2 regions of the Streptomyces sp. MNU89 genome follow, and region 1 is predicted to be linked to the other one. Evidence: riboswitches for the same ligand, from Rfam matches in the RefSeq annotation. Region 1 holds a riboswitch; the other holds the start of a gene.
The links. Region 1 has a riboswitch for thiamine pyrophosphate ahead of thiC (phosphomethylpyrimidine synthase ThiC). Riboswitches for the same ligand answer to the same signal wherever they lie in the genome.
Positions count from the first base shown of each region.

Region 2: linked by a shared signal. The riboswitch ahead of thiO (glycine oxidase ThiO) and the one ahead of thiC (phosphomethylpyrimidine synthase ThiC) in region 1 are both predicted to bind thiamine pyrophosphate.

Region 1 is NZ_JAJKLL010000001.1:3,664,614-3,668,816, forward strand. It holds gene E4N63_RS31150 (hypothetical protein) at 1-174, shown strand, start outside; gene E4N63_RS15765 (hypothetical protein) at 171-809, shown strand; gene thiC (phosphomethylpyrimidine synthase ThiC) at 902-2,677, opposite strand; TPP riboswitch at 2,670-2,826, opposite strand; gene E4N63_RS15775 (YibE/F family protein) at 2,896-4,203, shown strand, end outside.
Region 2 is NZ_JAJKLL010000001.1:5,762,946-5,767,148, reverse strand. It holds gene thiE (thiamine phosphate synthase) at 1-63, opposite strand, end outside; gene E4N63_RS24625 (Rv2175c family DNA-binding protein) at 338-703, opposite strand; gene E4N63_RS24620 (NAD(P)/FAD-dependent oxidoreductase) at 770-2,053, opposite strand; TPP riboswitch at 2,200-2,312, shown strand; gene thiO (glycine oxidase ThiO) at 2,309-3,589, shown strand; gene thiS (sulfur carrier protein ThiS) at 3,586-3,810, shown strand; gene E4N63_RS24605 (thiazole synthase) at 3,814-4,203, shown strand, end outside.

The sequences.
Region 1 (4,203 bases):
CTCGGCGCCGTCGGCCGGCGGCTCAACGCCGAGCAGCTGCGCACCAGAGCCCTGGACGCGGCCCCGGAGATCGCGGCCCGCGCCGCGGCCGAGTACCGGCAGTACACCGAGCTCCGCGACGAGTCGCGCCGCGTCCCGCCGCAGGACGACGGCCGGGGCGGGGCCCGGGGATGAGCGGGAAGGACGGCAGGGGCGGGAACGGAGCGGGCTTCGCCGGAGCCGTCGGCGAGGTCGCCGAGAGCTCCGGTGCCGGACTCCTCGCGGTCTTCGCCGTGCTGGCTCCGGTACTGGCAGGCGCCGCGGCGGCGATCTTCCTGCTGATCGGCTACCTGCTCCATCTGGTCAGCCCCGAGCAGCCGATGGCAGAACCGATCATCACTGCCGGCTGGATCTTCCTCGCGCTGACCGCCGCGGGCATCGTCATCGCGATGTTCGGCCTGCTGTTCACCGCGCGGCGCGACGGCGCCGGCTCCCTGCGGGCCTCGGCCGAGGAGGACCGGACGAGCGAGCTGGCCCGGGCCCGGGAGGCCTGGCGGCAAGCCCTGCTCGACCGCGGCATCGTGCCGTTCCTGCGGGAGGCCCTGGAGGAGCCGCCGGCGGCCGGGCAGGCCACCGGAAGCCCGTACGGCGGCGCCCCGGACCCGGCCGGGGCTCCGGAGGCCCGCACGCCCCAACTCGGCTACAGCAAGCCGGGATTCAGCAGCCCGGCCACGGGCGACGACCCGGGGCGGGGCAGCACGCGCCCCAGCTTCAACAGCCCCGGCTTCTCCAGCCCGGACTACGGCGGCCCGGAGCACCAGCCGGAGTAGCCGCCGCCCCCGGCCGCCGGCCGTCCGTCCCGCCCCTCCGGAAGCGCGTTCGCGCCGGAGGGGCGGGACGGACGGGACGGGAACCCGTTCGGTCAGTCGGTGACCGGCAGATAGACCCGGTTGCCCGCCGCCGCGAACTCCCGGGATTTCTCCGCCATACCGGCCTCGATCTCCTCCATCTCCCCGCCGTGCCGCCGGCGGATGTCCTGAGAGATCTTCATCGAACAGAACTTCGGCCCGCACATCGAGCAGAAGTGGGCCGTCTTCGCCGGTTCGGCCGGGAGGGTCTCGTCGTGGAAGGCCCGTGCCGTGTCCGGGTCGAGCGCCAGGTTGAACTGGTCCTCCCAGCGGAACTCGAAACGCGCGTCGGACAGCGCGTCGTCCCACTCCTGGGCTCCCGGATGCCCCTTCGCCAGATCCGCCGCGTGTGCCGCGATCTTGTACGTGATGACACCGGTCTTCACGTCGTCGCGGTCGGGCAGCCCCAGGTGCTCCTTGGGGGTGACGTAGCAGAGCATCGCCGTCCCCCACCAGGCGATCATGGCCGCCCCGATGCCCGAGGTGATGTGGTCGTAGCCGGGTGCCACATCGGTGGTCAGCGGGCCCAGCGTGTAGAACGGCGCCTCCTCGCAGATCTCCTGCTGGAGGTCGATGTTCTCCTTGATCTTGTGCATCGGGACATGGCCCGGGCCCTCGATCATCGTCTGCACGCCGTGGGCCTTGGCGACGGTGTTCAGCTCGCCCAGGGTGCGGAGTTCGGCGAACTGCGCCTCGTCGTTGGCGTCCGCGACCGAGCCGGGGCGCAGCCCGTCGCCGAGCGAGAACGTGACGTCATAGGCCGCGAGGATCTCGCAGAGCTCCTCGAAGTTCTCGTAGAGGAAGCTCTCCTTATGGTGGGCCAGGCACCAGGCGGCCATGATGGAGCCACCGCGCGAGACGATGCCGGTCTTCCGGCGGGCCGTCAGGGGAACGTAGCGGAGCAGGACCCCGGCGTGGACCGTCATGTAGTCCACGCCCTGCTCGGCCTGTTCGATGACGGTGTCCTTGTAGATGTCCCAGGTCAGCTCCTCGGCACGGCCGTCGACCTTCTCCAGGGCCTGGTAGAGCGGGACGGTGCCGATGGGGACGGGGGAGTTGCGCAGCACCCACTCGCGGGTCGTGTGGATGTTGCGGCCGGTGGACAGGTCCATGACCGTATCGGCGCCCCAGCGGGTGGCCCAGGTCATCTTCTCGACCTCCTCCTCGATGGAGGAGGTGACGGCCGAGTTGCCGATGTTGGCGTTGACCTTCACCAGGAACCGCTTGCCGATGATCATCGGTTCGGTCTCGGGGTGGTTGACGTTGGCCGGCAGCACCGCACGCCCCGCGGCGATCTCCTCGCGGACGGTCTCCGGGGGGACGTTCTCCCGGAGCGCGACGTACTCCATCTCGGCGGTGATCTCGCCGCGTCGCGCGTAGGCGAGCTGGGTGACGGGGGAGCCGTCCCGGCTGCGGCGGGGGCGCCGCGGCCCGCCGGGGAAGACGGCGTCGAGATTCCGCAGCCCGCCGCCGGGGCCGGTGGCCCTGAGGCCGTCGTCCTCGGGGCGCGGCGGCCGCCCGTCGTACTCCTCGGTATCGCCGCGGCCGGTGATCCAGCCCTCCCGGAGCGGCGCCAGGCCGCGCCGGACATCGGTGTCGACAGTGGGATCGGTGTACGGGCCGGACGTGTCGTACAGCGTGACGTCGCGGCCGTTGGTGAGGTGCACCCGTCGTACCGGAACCCGCAAGTCCGGGCGTGAGCCGGTCAGATGGTCCTTGTGCCATCCGATCGGCCCGTTCCCGTTCCCGCCGGGTTCCTGAGCAGACGTGTGCGCGTCCTGAACGGTCATGAGACCTACTCCCTACGCCGGCATTACCCGGTACCAGGTTCGGCGGTCGGCGCAGCGGCTTCCGCGACGGTACGGCCGGTCCCGGCCATTCCGTGTACGGAGGTCAGCGCCCTCTCAGCCCGGTGCTCCGAGCTCCCGCGTGTGCAAAGGCAGCCCCCACGCTAACGCCGCCCCGGTGTTCATGACCAGAGGGCCCCTCTTCTTGCGATGATCTGGCAGTGACCTCGACTCCCGAAAGCCACGCGCACACCCACGCCCACGGCCCCGCGGCCCCCGTGTCCCGGAGACTGCGCAAGATCATCGCTGCGGTGCTGATCCCGTTCGCCGCGGCCGTCGCCGTCGGGCTGCTGGTGCTCTGGCCCGGTGGCGCGCCGGGGCACGAGCCGAGCGGGGTCGGCATGGACCGGCAGATGGAGCAGGGCGAAGTCGTCGACGTCGAGAAGGTGAGGTGCTCCGACGTGAACGCGGGAGGCGGACAGCCGCCCGGCGAGGGGCAGCCGGAGACGCCCGGCACACCGGGGGAAGCCCGCGGCGACATCTGCGAGAAGGCGACCGTGCGCGTCACCACCGGCGACGACAAGGGACGCGAGTTCACGGAGATCGTCCAGCCGGACTCCACCCGCCGGCTGAGCGAGGGTCAGGGCGTGGTCGTGGCGTACGCGCCGGACGCGCCCCGGGAGCTGCAGTACTCGGTGACGGATGTGGACCGCGAGGTCCCGATCTCGCTGCTCGCCGGGCTCTTCGCGCTCGCCGTGGTGGCGGTGGGAAGGCTGCGCGGTCTGTTCGCGCTGGTCTCCCTGGTCGTCAGCTTCGGGGTGCTGACGCTCTTCATCCTCCCCGCGATCCTGCAGGGGGAGAATCCCCTGCTCGTCGCGGTGATCGGCAGCAGCGCCATCATGCTGGCCGCGCTCTACCTCTGCCACGGGCTGACGGCCCGTACCTCCGTGGCCGTCCTGGGCACGCTGATCTCCCTGCTGCTGATCGGTGTCCTGGGGTCCGTCTTCATCGACTGGGCGAGGCTGACCGGCAACACCTCCGACGAGACCGGGCTCATCCACGGCCTCTATCCGGACATCGAGATGAGCGGCCTGCTGCTGGCCGGCGTCATCATCGGTTCGCTGGGCGTGCTCGACGATGTGACGGTCACCCAGACCTCGGCGGTGTGGGAGCTGAAGCAGGCGGACCCGACGATGTCGGCGCGGCGGCTGTACCGGGCGGGCATCCGGATCGGGCGCGACCACATCGCGTCGGTGGTCAACACCCTGGTGCTGGCCTACGCGGGTGCCGCCCTGCCGCTGCTGCTGCTGTTCTCCATCGCGCGGAGCAGCGTCGGCACGGTCGCACTGAGCGAGGTCGTGGCCGAGGAGATCGTCCGGACGCTGGTGGGCAGCATCGGGCTGATCGCCTCGGTGCCGGTCACCACCGGCCTCGCGGCGCTCGTCGTCTCGGCGGACCGGTCGGCGGCGGCCGTCTCGGCGCCGGGTGCGGGGACGGAGACGGGCAGCCGCGGCGCGCGGAGGGCGGGC
Region 2 (4,203 bases), 2.1 Mb from region 1:
CAGATAGAGCCGGGCGCCGGCGAGCAGTGCGGCGGCTTCGGCGTGGGTGTGGGCGCGGGCCATGGCGGTCCCCCGTTTCGTCGGTGTACGGGCCCGGGGGTGCTCCGGGCCCGTACACCGTTGCGGTTGTTCAGGCGTGACGTGATGCGGACGTGCCGGTGTGTACCCGGACTCCGGACTGCGTGGCTCCGGCGGACCGCCGGGCGCGGGCCGGCCGGGTGTCCCGGGCGGCGGGGCTCCGGCGCACGGGGCGCCGCCGGCGGGACGGCCCGGACCGTGTCCGGGCTGGCGCCGTGTCCGGCTTCGTGTGCGGCTCCGGGTCCGTGTCCGGCTCCGGTCAGACGGCGAGCGCCTGGGCGCGGCGCTTCACCTCCGTGCCGCGGTTCTCCCCCAGGGCCTGGGCCGGCGTGCCGGGCAGGCTCGGATCCGGGGTGAAGAGCCATTCCAGCATTTCCTCGTCGGTGAAGCCGTCGTCCCGCAGGAGCGTCAGCGTTCCGACGAGGCCCTTGATCACCTTGCCGTTCCCGATGAAGGCGGCCGGTACCTGGAGCACGCGGTTCTCGCCACGGCGCACCGCGATCAGCTGGCCCTCCCTGACCAGCTGCCGGACGCGGGTCACCTCCACGCCCAGGCGTTCGGCGACGTCGGGAAGGGTGAGCCAGTCGGAGACGAGCGCTTCGGTCTTCGTGTCAATCTCGGTCACAGGTCAAGCGTGCCATCCGGGACCGACAGCCGGAAGCGCGGCACCGCCGGGCGGGCGCACACCCGCTCAGACGGCGGCCGACTTCAGCGGTACGGACGGGTCGGCGGCCCGCTCCGGGTCGAGCCGCGCCGCCCGCTCGATCAGCCGGCGGCCCTGCGCGAGATCGCGCGGCCGGCCCACGGCGAGCAGGGCCGTCAGCACTCCGTCCCGCAGCCAGCACACCGACCAGGAGGTGCCCGCCGGGTCACCGCGCCACAGCAGGCGCTCGCCGCCGGAGTGGTGGCCCGCGTACTGGAGGAAGCGGCCGAACTGCTCCGACCAGAAGTACGGCACCGGGTCGTACACGGGGGTCTCCTCGGCGCAGCGCGCGATGCGCGCGGCCACGGTGACCGGTCCCCGGAAGGCGTTGTCCCAGTGGTGGATCAGCAGCCGCTCGCCGTAGCGGGCGGAGGGGAAGGAGGCGCAGTCGCCGACCGCGTAGACGTCCGGCAGGGAGGTGCTCAGCCGCTCGTCGGCCCGTACGGAGCCGTCCGCGCCGAGCTCGACGCCGGAGCCCGCCAGCCAGCCGGTTGCGGGCCGGGCGCCGATGCCGACGACGACGGCGTCCGCGCGGAGCCGGCTGCCGTCCCCGAGGAGGACGCCGCCGGACTCGACGGCGGCGACGCGGGTGCCGGTGAGGAGGCGGGCGCCCGCCTCCTCGTACCAGCCGGCCATGGGCGCGGTGACCTCGGCCGGGAGCGCGTCGGCCAGCGGGCGGCCGGTGGCCTCGACGACGGTGACGGGGCAGCCGGCCTCGCGTGCGGCGGTGGTGAGCTCGGCGCCAATCCAGCCCGCGCCGACGATGACGATCCGGCGGCCGGCGGCGAGCACCGGGCGCAGCCGTTCGGCGTCGTCGAGGGTGCGCAGCACGTGCACACCGGGCGAGGTCTCGCTGCCGGGGAGACCGACGGGATCCGCGCCGGTGGCGATGACGAGGTGGTCGTACGGGAGGACGGTGTCCCCGGCGACGACCAGCCGGTCGGCGGCGCGGAGCGCGTTCGCCGGGTGGCCGAGCAGCAGTTCGACGTCCAGGGCGGCGAAGTCGATGCCGAGGGACGTGGCTCCGGCCGGACCGGTGGCCGCGCCGGCGGACGCGCCCCCCTCGGTGCCGGCGGCCGCGTCCCCGCCGTGCCCGCCCTGGAGCACCGCCTTCGACAACGGCGGCCGGTCGTACGGCGGGTGGCTCTCGGCGCCGAGCAGGGTGATGGCGCCCGGCCAGCCCTCCTCGCGGAGCGCGACCGCGGTCCGCGCCCCCGCCATGCCCGCGCCGACGATCACGACTCGCTCTGCTGTCCGCCTGTCCTCGCTCACGCGTTCACTCTAGGACCGCCCCGGCGGACACCGCTGGCGGTCCCCGGCCGCCGGGCCGCGCACGGGTCCCACACGCCGGCGGGCGGCGGGTCTCCGACCCGGCCGGGCCTTACAGCGGTCGGCGCCGTGGCGTTAGGGTGGCGGCACAGAGCACTCGCGGGAGCCCGGAGGACCGGGCTGAGAGGGAGGCCGGACCGCCTCCGACCGTACGAACCTGATCCGGGTCATGCCGGCGAAGGGAGGAGCTGGACGCCCATGCACACATCACCGGGGAACGCGCACAGCGGCAGCGAGGGGCACACGGGCGGAGGCGGGCGCGGAGCCGCCCGGCACACCCATGACGTACTGGTCGTCGGGGGCGGCATCATCGGCCTGGTCACCGCCTGGCGCGCGGCCCAGCGCGGCCTGGACACCGCCGTCGCCGATCCCGCGCCGGGCGGCGGTGCCGCGCAGGTGGCCGCCGGGATGCTGGCCGCCGTCTCCGAACTCCACTACGGCGAGCAGACACTGCTGGGCCTCAACCTGGCCTCGGCCGCGCGCTATCCGGCGTTCGCGGCCGAGCTGGAGGAGGCGAGCGGCCAGGACATCGGGTACCGGGCCTGCGGCACCCTCGCGGTCGCCCTGGACGCCGACGACCGCGCCCATCTGCGCGAACTGCACGCCCTGCAACTGGCGTCCGGACTGGACGCGCAGTGGCTGACGGGCCGTGAGTGCCGGCGCCTGGAACCCATGCTGGCGCCGGGGGTGCGCGGCGGTCTGCGGGTGGACGGCGATCACCAGTGCGATCCGCGCCGGCTGGCGACTGCCCTGGTGCGCGCCTGTGAACGCGCGGGCGTCGTCTTCCACCGGCAGCGCGCCGGGCGGCTGTCCGTCTCGGCGGACCGCGCGACCGGCGCCGTCCTGGACGACGGCACCGGGGTCGCGGCGGGGCTGACCGTGCTGGCCGCCGGGAGCATGAGCGGACGGCTTCCGGGGATTCCGGACGAGGTGCTGCCACCGGTGCGGCCGGTCAAGGGGCAGGTGCTGCGGCTGCGGGTGCCCGAGCGGTACGCGCCCTTCCTCTCCCGCACCGTACGGGCCGTGGTGCGCGGCGGACAGGTCTACCTGGTGCCGCGCGAGAACGGCGAACTGGTGATCGGTGCGACCAGTGAGGAACTCGGCTGGGACACCACCGTCACCGCGGGCGGGGTGTACGAACTCCTGCGCGACGCCCATGAGCTGGTGCCCGGTCTGACCGAACTGCCGCTCACCGAGACCCGCGCGGGCCTGCGCCCCTGCTCGCCGGACAACGCCCCGCTGCTCGGCCCGTCCGCGCTGCCCGGCCTGCATCTGGCGACGGGCCACCACCGCAACGGTGTTCTCCTCACGCCGGTCACCGGGGACGCGATGGCCGAGGCGCTGGCCACCGGCGTGCTGCCGGAGGAGGCCCGCGCCTTCTCGCCGCTGCGGTTCGCGGGCGGCGCCGCCGGAGCCGCCGGAGCCACCGACGCGGCCGGCGCCGCACCCGCTTCCGTACGACAGGAGCAGCCCGTATGACCGTCAACGTCAACAGGACCGTGACCGTTACCGTCAACGGGGCGTCCCGCGACCTGCCCCCCGGCACCACGCTGGACGCGCTGGTCGCCGGCTTCACCCGGGCCCGCACCGGGGTCGCCGCCGCCGTCAACGAGACCGTCGTCCCGCGCGGCGACTGGCCCGCCACCCGGCTCGGCGCGGGCGACCGCGTCGAGATCCTCACCGCCGTCCAGGGAGGCTGACCCATGGCCGACACCACCGTGTACGACGGCACCGCGCCCGCCGCGCCCGGCCCGTCCCCGGACGCGCCGCCCCCGTCCGCGACCGCGCCCTCGCCCGCTCACGAACCCGCCGCCGACCCGCTGGTCATCGCGGGGATCCCGTTCGCGTCCCGGCTCATCATGGGCACCGGCGGCGCCTCCAGCCTGGACATCCTGGAACGCGCCCTCACCGCCTCCGGCACCGAGCTGACGACCGTCGCGATGCGCCGGCTGGACCCGACCGTGCAGGGCTCCGTCCTGTCCGTCCTGGACCGGCTCGGCATCCGCGCGCTCCCCAACACCGCGGGCTGCTTCACCGCCGGGGAAGCCGTCCTCACCGCGCGCCTCGCCCGTGAGGCGCTCGGCACGGACTGG